2 linked regions of the Thiocapsa rosea genome follow. The protein of the gene in region 1 interacts with the protein of each later gene in a pairwise test. Links are inferred from orthologs where the notes say so. Each region holds a gene or a part of one and is shown in the gene's direction. Other genes may lie near its edges.

Region 1 (5,683 bases):
CTTTGCTGAGCCGGCTCCACACCGAGACCTTTGTCTTGAATCTGAAGGGTCGGCTCTCCGAGCTGCCCCAGCTCGGCGGTTTCGTGCTCCAGCACCTCGATGACTGTACGCTGGAGGTGGAGATGAGCCGCGAGCACACCATCAACGGTTTGTTCGAGGCCCTGTCGCGCAACGGCATCGAGGTGATCAGCCTGCGCAACAAGCAGAATCGCTTGGAGCGGCTCTTTCTGGAGATGGTCGATCGCCGCGCCGGAGCCGGGTGGTCGAGTTCCGATCCGGCAGACGCGCCCGATGCGGCGCGCGAGGTGATAGCGTGAGCAGGACGGGTGTCGGCTGGTATCGTCACTGGATCAGCTTTCAGACGATCTTCGTCAAGGAGATCCTGCGGTTCACCCGGATCTGGGTCCAGACGATTCTGCCGTCGGTCATCACGACCACGCTCTATTTCGTGATCTTCGGTCGTCTGATCGGCGATCGGATCGGCACCATGGGCGGCCTGGACTATCTCGACTTCATCGTGCCCGGCTTGGTGCTGATGGGCGTCATCACCAATGCCTATTCCAACGTCGTGTCGTCCTTCTACAGCAGCAAATTCTCGCGCTACATCGAGGAGCTGCTGGTCTCGCCGGCGCCGAATTGGGTGATCCTTGCGGGCTACGTCACCGGCGGGGTGGCGCGAGGCCTGGTGGTCGGGGTGGCCGTGATGCTGGTCGCCATGTTCTTCACCGAGATCCGTATCCACAGCGTGACCGTGACCCTCCTCGTGATCACCATGACCGCGGTGCTCTTCGCGCTCGGCGGCTTCATCAACGCCATTTATGCCAACAGCTTCGACGACATCTCGATCGTGCCGACCTTCGTGTTGACGCCCTTGACCTATCTGGGCGGCGTCTTTTACTCGATCGAGCTGCTGCCCGAGTTTTGGCAGGGCGTGTCGCTGGCCAATCCGGTCCTCTACATGGTCAACGCCTTCCGCTACGGGCTCCAGGGTGTGAGCGATATCCCCGTCGAGATGGCCTTCGGGATCATCGCGATGTTTATCCTGATTCTCGGCACCTTCAGCCTGTACTTGCTGCGTCGCGGGGTCGGGATCAAGACCTGATCGACGGCGATCCGCAGCGGCCGATGCCGAGTGCGCCCGCTGCGCAACGGCCTCGAGAACCGCTCGCGCCGTGTGCCGAGCCTGCTCCGTCGATCCCCTCAGGTTGTATCCTCATGCAGCAAGTGGGACCATAAGCATCTGAAACTTCCATAAAAGGATCGCCCATCCGATGTATTTCGGCGTTCTCTCCATCCATCCCTTTCATCCCTTGCCGATGAGCACGGGGCCGCGGCGCGCGGCAGACCTGCTCGATGCCGGCTTGGCTCCCAGCTCGAATCCCGGTTTCGAGCGGGGGTGCTGACGTGGCACGACGTCCAGGTCGCGCCCCCGTGCGTCGACGCCGCGGGATCGGCGGATTTCTGTTCCGCTGGATCCTGCTGATTCTGGTCGGCGTCGGTCTCGCCGGCACCCTCTACAGCATCCATCTCGACCGCGTCGTGCGCGGGAAATTCGAGGGGCAACGCTGGGCGCTGCCGGCCCGGGTCTTTGCGCGTCCCTTGGAGCTGTATGCGGATCGGCCGCTGCTCGGCGATCAGCTCCAGGCCGAGCTTGACCGTCTGAACTATCGGCGCACCGCCGCCCCGGATGTGCCCGGCAGCTACAGCCGCGACGGCGAGCGCTTCCTGATCCGAACACGCTCCTTTCGGTTCTGGGATGGCGAAGAGCCCGCGTACGCCCTGAAGGTCGGCCTTGCCGAGGGGCGCGTCGCCGAGCTGGACGATGCCTCCGGCGGTCCGGCCCCGGCACTCGTGCGTCTGGATCCGATGTTGATCGCCAGCATCTATCCGACGCACAACGAGGACCGCGTCCTGCTGCGCCGCAAGGACATCCCGGATCTGTTGATCCGCACGCTGATCGCGGTGGAGGACCGCAGCTTCTATCGGCATATCGGCGTGGATCCGCGCGGAATCGTGCGCGCCTCCTTCAGCAACCTGCGGGCCGGGGGCGTGGTCGAGGGGGCGAGCACCCTGACCCAGCAGTTGGTCAAGAACTTCTATCTCACCGCGGATCGCACCTTCGAGCGCAAGATCAACGAGGCCCTGATGGCGTTGCTGCTCGAGCGGCGCTACAGCAAGGACGAGATCCTCGAGGCCTACGCCAACGAGATCTATCTGGGCCAAGACGGCAGCCGCGCGATCCACGGCTTCGGTCTGGCGAGCAGCTTCTTTTTCAACAAACCGATTGAAGAACTCGGTATCCCGGAAACGGCGCTGTTGGCCGGAATGGTCCAAGCGCCGTCGAGCCTGGATCCGCGGCGTCGTTCCGAGGCGGCGCTCAAGCGGCGCAATCTGGTGCTGGATCTGATGGCGCGCGACGGTGTCATCAGCCAAGCCGATGCCGAGGCGGCCAAGGGCGCTCCCCTCGGGATTGCCGAAGGCGGCGGTCGGCCGGTCGGGAGCTATCCCGACTTCATTTCCCTGGTTCGGCGCCAACTCCAGCGCGATTACCGCGAGGAGGATCTCCGATCCGAGGGTTTGAATATCTTCACGACGCTCGACCCGCTGGTGCAGTTCGAGGTCGAGAAGGCCCTGCCGTCTCGGCTTTCCGAGTTGGAGAAATCGCGCAGGATGAAGGCCGGCTCGCTGGAAGCCGCGGCGGTGGTCACCTCGGTGGCTCAGGGCGAGGTTCTGGCGCTCGCCGGGGGGCGCGAGGCCGGCTATGCCGGGTTCAATCGCGCACTCGATTCGGTGCGCTCCATCGGCTCGCTGGTCAAGCCGGCCATCTATCTGGCCGCCTTGTCGAAACCCGAGCGCTACAGTTTGACCACCAGCCTGCAGGACACGCCGGTCAGCATGCGGGTCGGCGACAAGATCTGGGCACCCAAGAACTATGACCGCCGGGTCAACGGGTCCGTGACCTTGCATCGCGCCCTCAGCAGCTCGCTCAATCTGGCGACGGTCCATCTGGGGTTGAGTCTCGGCATCACCGAGGTGACCGACACGCTCTATCGGCTCGGTGCGCAGCGGCGCATCAGCAAGGTGCCCGCGATGTTGCTCGGAGCGGTCTCCTTGTCGCCCTTGGAGGTCGCGCAGGTCTATCAGACAATCGCCGCCGGGGGCTATCGTGCGCCGTTGCGGGCGATTCGCGAGGTCATGGATCCCAACGGGCGGCCGCTCAACCGCTATCCGCTGGCCGTCGAGGCCGTGGTCGATCCCCGGGCGGCCTATCTGACGACCTGGGCGATGCAGCGCGTGGTCACGCACGGCACTGCACGCTGGCTCGGCGAGAAACTGCCGAAGGGGATGACGATGGCCGGCAAGACCGGCACCACGGACGAGATGCGCGACAGTTGGTATGCCGGATTCAGCGGTGACAAGGTTGCCGTCGTCTGGGTCGGTCGCGATGATTATCAGCCGATGGGGTTGGCCGGAGGGGCCGGTGCACTGCGTGTTTGGGGCGATTTCATGCTGGCGATCCCCAACGAGCCACTGTCGGATATCCCGCCGGAGGGGGTGGTTGTGGCCGGCAAGGGCGAAGCGCCCTATATCGCCGGCACGGCGCCGACAGCACGCGGTGGCGGGGGGGCGAAGAAGCCCGCGCCGACGCGCGGCGATACGCAGGACCTGGCTCAGTCCGGTGCGCCGTCCGCGCCCGAGCCGGAATCTGCGCCCGAACCCAAGGAGGCGCCTAAGGCGTCGTCCAGAAAGAATCTTTTTATGAGTGATTTCTACAACTGATGACTAGAGCGCCAATAATCTTGATGGCCGGGTTGGTCCTGACGGCCTGTGCGACAGGGCAGCGCGAGGACGGTCCGGCGCCGGTGCTTCAGGTCACGCCCCGCGAGCCTGTCGTCGCGGAGGCTGAGCCGGCCGCGCCGCCCGCGCCGGAGCAACCGGCAGCGCCCAAGAAGCAGCAGACGAGGGTCTTTGCCTATCGGGATCCGGCGGCCGAGCCCGCTCCCGCGCCGCCGCCGGAGCCGGCCGCCGCCGCGCCGAGCGTCGCCCAGACGCCGGTTCAGCCCGCGCCTGCCGCCAAGCCGGCAGCCACGCCGGCTCCGTCGCCGACTCAGGCGCCCACTCAGGCGAAGGCCACCCCGCCGGCGCCCGCTCCTGCTGCTGCGAAGCCTCCGACCCCCGCTCCACCTGCGCCGAAGGTTGCGCAGACCCCGCCCAAACCCGAGGCCAAGGCGCCGCCGACCCCGCCTGCGCCAGATCGGGCGCAGGCGCCCCCGCCGCCCCCTGCTCCAGCGCCGGCCGCTCCGCCGCCGGCTCCACCGGTGCAGGTCGCTGCGATCCCGCCGGCACCGCCGTTGGCCGCACCCGGTCTGCCGCCGGCCGCGGACGCCTTGGCTCGCCAGGCCGAGCAGCAGCGCCAGTCGGGTGACTATGCGGGTGCCGCGGCCTCGCTCGAGCGTTCGTTGCGGATCGCACCGCGCGAGGCCTACCTCTGGAACCGTCTCGCCCGAGTCCGTCTCGAGCAGGGTCAGGCCGCGCAAGCCGGTAATCTCGCCTCCCGCTCGAACGATCTCGCGGGCGACACACCGAACGTCAAGCAAGACAACTGGCGGGTCATCGCCGAGTCCAAACGTCGCGCCGGCGATATCGCCGGCGCGACCGAGGCGGAGAAGCGGGCGAGCGGGAACTGAGCGCGCCGACAGCGGCACGCTCAGGGCACCACGCCTCCGTCATGGCCGATCTCGGCGACATCTTCGGCCCGAACGGCCGGCTCTCCGAGCGCCTGCCGGGTTTCGCCCATCGGGCGCAACAACAGGCGATGGCCGAGCGGATCGCCGCCCTCATGGAGGAGGGCGGCACACTCATCTGCGAGGCGGGCACCGGCACCGGCAAGACCTTCGCTTACCTGGTGCCGGCCATCCTCTCCGGGCGCAAGGTCCTGATCTCCACCGGGACGCGCAACCTGCAGGACCAGTTGTTTCATCGCGATCTACCGCTGGTCCGGGCTGCGCTCGGCGTTGCGGTGCGGGCCGCCTTGTTGAAGGGGCGCGCCAACTATCTTTGCCGCCACCGTTTGAAGCTCGCGATCGACGACATCACGCACCTCGACCCGGAGTCGCGCAGCGGTCTGAAGCAGGTCCAGGAGTGGGCCAAATCGACGACGCGCGGCGACATCGCCGAGTTGGGAATCCCGGAGGATGCCCAAGTCTGGCCGAGCGTGACCTCGACCAGCGATAACTGTCTCGGACAGGACTGCCCCGACTGGCAGGGCTGCCATCTGGTCGCCGCGCGCCGCGAGGCCCAGGCCGCGGACCTTGTGGTCGTGAATCACCATCTCTTCTGTGCTGACCTGGCGCTCAAGGACGAGGGTTTCGGCGAGATCCTGCCGGGTGCGGACTGTTTCGTACTCGACGAGGCCCATCAGTTGCCGGAGACGGCAACCAGCTTCTTCGGTGTTCGGGTCAGTGGTCGGCAACTGCTCGATCTGGTTCGCGACAGCGAGCTTGAGTATCGGCGCGAGGCCGGCGACATGCCCAAGCTTCCCAAACGGCTCTCGGCGCTGCGTCGGGCGGTTCAGGATCTACGTCTGGGCCTCGGCGAGATCGATCGCCGCGGGCCTTGGAACGAGCTTGCCGGCGTGCCGGAGGTCTTGAAGGCGCTGGAAACCCTCGTACGGCGTCTGGCA
Region 2 (3,628 bases), 2.9 Mb from region 1 along the record:
GGCAAGCACCCGGCAACTCGGACCTTCCAGGCCCTGCGCATCCGGATCAACGACGAACTCGATGAGATTCAGGATTGCCTGCGCCAATCCTGCGACCTTTTGGCACATGCCGGACGGCTGGTCGTCATCAGTTTTCATTCCCTGGAGGACCGTATCGTCAAGCGTTTCATGCGCACGCAGTCGCGCGGTCCCGTCCTGCCCAAAGGTCTTCCGGTCACCGCGGAGGAATCGCTCGGGCGCTTGCGCATCCTCGGCAAGCCGGTGCGTCCTTCGCCCGACGAGGTCGCGTCCAATCCACGTGCACGCAGCGCCATCATGCGTGTCGCGGAGCGCCTCTCATGAGTGCGCGACCGCTCTGGATTCTGATCGGGTTGGCCTTGGCCGTGACCCTCTCGGCGGTCGCCGTGGTGTACACCAAGTACCAGACGCGGATCCATTTCGGTCAATTGCAGGAGCTGCGCGCCCAGCGCGACGCCGTCGACGTGGAGTGGAATCGGCTCCGTCTCGAGGAGGCTGCCCTCTCGACGCACGTTCGGGTCGAGCGTAAAGCCAGGGCCCAGTTGGGCATGTTCAATCCAAGGTTCGAGGATGTCTTGATGATCGAGGAGGTCGGCCGTGCCTACCCGTAACCGCCGTGCCCGACGTCCGGAGCGGCGGCGAGCCAGGCCGAATCTCGCGTTGCGTCGCCGCCTGTTGGTCGGTGTCCTGTCGAGCGCCTTCGTCATCCTCTCGGTGGCGGTCTTCTATCGGCAAGTCGTCGAGACCGATTATCTGCGCAGCGAAGGCGAGCGCCGTTATCTGCGCGTCGGCGAGATTGCCGCGCGTCGCGGCATGATCACCGACCGCAACGGCGAGCCGCTGGCGGTGAGCACGCCGGTGGAAACCGTTTGGGGCGAGCCGCGCAAGCTGGTGGAGCGACGCGATGCGATCCCGCCGTTGGCCGTTGCGTTGGGGCTTGATCCGAAGGCGCTGCAGGAGCGCCTCGACGCCACCTCCCAACGCGGGTTTCTCTATCTCAAGCGGCGCGTCAGCTTCGAGGAAGCGCGCGCGGTGCGACAGGTCATCGCCGATCACAATCTCGGCGGCGTGGACTTCGAGACCGAGTACCGTCGCTTCTATCCGGGTGTCGAGGTCTTCGGGCACGTCCTCGGGTTTACCGACATCGACGACAAGGGCCAGGAGGGTATCGAGCTCACGTACGACTCTTGGCTGAAGTCGGAGCCCGGTCTGCGTCGCGTCATTCGCGACGGTCGACAGCAGATCGTGCAGGAGATCGAGCAGGTCCGTGCGCCGCGACAGGGCGCGGATCTCGCGCTCAGCCTCGACCGACGCCTGCAGTTTCTTGCCTACCGCGAGCTCAAGGCCGCCGTTGCCGAGCACAAGGCGGTCGGCGGAACGCTGGTGGCCTTGGATGTCGAGACCGGCGAGATCCTCGCGATGGTCAACCAGCCGGGCTACAACCCGAACGCCGCGCGCGGCGGCAGCAGCGAGCGTCGCCGCAACCGTGCCGTAACCGACGTCATGGAGCCGGGCTCGACGATCAAGCCGTTCGTCGTGGCCGCCGCACTGGAGCGGGGTTTGATCAAGCCGACCACGACGATCGCGACACGGGGCGGATCGATGGCGGTCGGACGCAACACCGTGAAGGACGTGCGCAACTACGGCAACCTCGATGCGACCGGCGTCATCACCAAATCGAGCAACGTCGGCGTCGTGAAGATCGCCCAGATGATGAGCTACGGCGATCTTTGGGGTCTTTACGATCAGCTCGGCTTCGGCCATGCGACCGCTGTCGGTGTCCCGGGCGAGAGCCGGGGCGTGCTGCGACATCATTCAACCTGGCGCGTCTTCGAGCATGCCACCCAGGCCTTCGGATACGGCCTGTCGGTGACGGCACTGCAGCTGGCGCAAGCCTATGGCGTGTTGGCTGCCGACGGGATCAAGCGCCCGGTCTCCCTGTTGAGGCAGGATCCCGCGTCGCCTGCGCATGGGCCCGAGGAGACGCGCGTGCTCAGCGCCGACACGGCGCGCAAGGTGCGGGCGATGATGGAGACGGTGGTCTCCGACCAAGGCACCGCGAGACGTGCCGCCATCACCGGTTATCGGGTCGCCGGAAAGACAGGAACGGCGAAAAAATCCGCAGGGCGTGCCGGCTATGGCGGCGGGCTCTATCAGGCGGTCTTCGCGGGCTTTGCTCCGGCGGGTTCGCCGCGCCTGGTGATCGCCGTGATGATCGACGAGCCGAAGGGTAAGGCCTACTACGGCGGATTGGTCGCCGCGCCTGTGTTCCAGAAGGTCATGGAAGGCGCCCTGCGTCTGTTCAACGTGCCGCCGGACGATCCGCAGCCCTCGATGCTGCTGGCGCGACGCGAGGTCAAGCCATGATGGCGGACCGCGTCCTCGGCTTCAGCGACCGCGCCCACGTTGTCGAAGCCTTGCGGGAATGGCAGGAGGGGCGCCGGTGATGTGGTCTCTCTCCGAAGCCGTTGCTCGCGCCGGTGGCCGTTTCGAAGGCGAAGATCGCCGCTTCGTCTCGGTCGGCACCGACAGCCGTGCCGATTGCAGCGGCCAGCTCTTCGTCGCCCTGCGCGGCGAGCGCTTCGACGGGCATGACCATGTCGCTGCCGCGCGCGCCGCGGGTGCCGTCGCCGCGATGGTCGACCATCCGCTTCCGGTGGACCTGCCTCAGTGGATCGTCGAGGACACCCGCTCCGGGCTCGGGGCCCTCGCCGCGGCTTGGCGCGATGTCTTCCCCGGTCGGGTCGTCGCCATCACGGGGAGCAACGGCAAGACCACGGTGAAGGAGATGGTTGCCGCCATCCTCGATCAGGTCGGCAGCGTCCGCGCGACCCGCGGCAATCTGAACAACGATATCGGGATGCCCTTGACCCTGTTGAGCGCTCGGGACGAAGACTTTCTCGTCCTGGAAATGGGCGCCAATCACCACGGCGAGATCGGCTATATGACCGACATCGCCCGTCCGGATGTCGCCCTCATCACCAATGCCGGCCGCGCTCACCTGGAGGGCTTCGGCAGCGTCGACGGCGTTGCCCGTGCCAAAGGTGAAATCGCCCGCGGTTTGTCGGGCGACGGGGTGTTCGTCTTCGCCGGCGATTCCCCGTACGCGGGTCTCTGGCGCGAGCTGGCCGCGGGCCGCCGCGCCCTGACGTTCGGACTGGATGGCCCTGCGGATCTCCGGGCCGACCTCCGGGCGGATCGCTCGGCGATCCGGGTCGAGTGGACCGAGGCGGGTTTTGCCACGCACGTCGTCGCGCATCACGAGGGCAAGGCGATCCCGATCGCCCTGCGTCTGGCCGGCGAACACAACGCCCGCAACGCCTTGGCCGCCGCGGCGATGGCGCTGGCGCTCGGGATCGAGCCGGGCGCGATCCAGGCGGGTCTTGCGACGCTGACGCCCGTGAAGGGCCGTCTCTGTCCCCGTCGGTGTGGCGAGTTAGGCGTCATCGACGACACCTACAACGCCAACCCGGACTCGATCGCCGCTGCGATCCAGGTCCTTGCGGGCCTGTCGGGCCGTCGCTGGCTGGTGTTGGGGGACCTCGCCGAGCTGGGCTCGGAGGCCGAGGCCCTGCACCGCGAGGTCGGCGAGATCGCGCGCGAGGCCGGC

The links.
Region 2: the proteins of mrcB (region 1) and BDD21_RS04010 interact in binary tests that used the Escherichia coli proteins (3 or more experiments, as listed by UniProt). The link is inferred for Thiocapsa rosea from one-to-one orthologs.

What each region holds. Positions count from the first base shown.
Region 1 is NZ_RBXL01000001.1:3,821,096-3,826,778, forward strand. Bases 1,020-4,066 are described here. They hold mrcB (penicillin-binding protein 1B), read left to right. Parts: upstream 1,020-1,353; coding sequence 1,354-3,780; downstream 3,781-4,066. Other genes in these bases: BDD21_RS17230 (ABC transporter permease), read left to right, coding at 1,020-1,102; BDD21_RS17240 (tetratricopeptide repeat protein), read left to right, coding at 3,804-4,066. Also shown: BDD21_RS17225 (ABC transporter ATP-binding protein), read left to right, coding at 1-317; more of BDD21_RS17230, read left to right, coding at 314-1,019; more of BDD21_RS17240, read left to right, coding at 4,067-4,688; DNA repair helicase YoaA, read left to right, coding at 4,730-5,683. UniProt on the Escherichia coli protein: Cell wall formation. Synthesis of cross-linked peptidoglycan from the lipid intermediates.
Region 2 is NZ_RBXL01000001.1:893,088-896,715, reverse strand. Bases 1-3,000 are described here. They hold BDD21_RS04010 (peptidoglycan D,D-transpeptidase FtsI family protein), read left to right. Parts: upstream 1-615; coding sequence 616-2,385; downstream 2,386-3,000. Other genes in these bases: BDD21_RS04005 (UDP-N-acetylmuramoyl-tripeptide--D-alanyl-D-alanine ligase), read left to right, coding at 2,465-3,000; ftsL (cell division protein FtsL), read left to right, coding at 339-629; rsmH (16S rRNA (cytosine(1402)-N(4))-methyltransferase RsmH), read left to right, coding at 1-342. Also shown: more of BDD21_RS04005, read left to right, coding at 3,001-3,628. UniProt on the Escherichia coli protein: Essential cell division protein that catalyzes cross-linking of the peptidoglycan cell wall at the division septum. Required for localization of FtsN.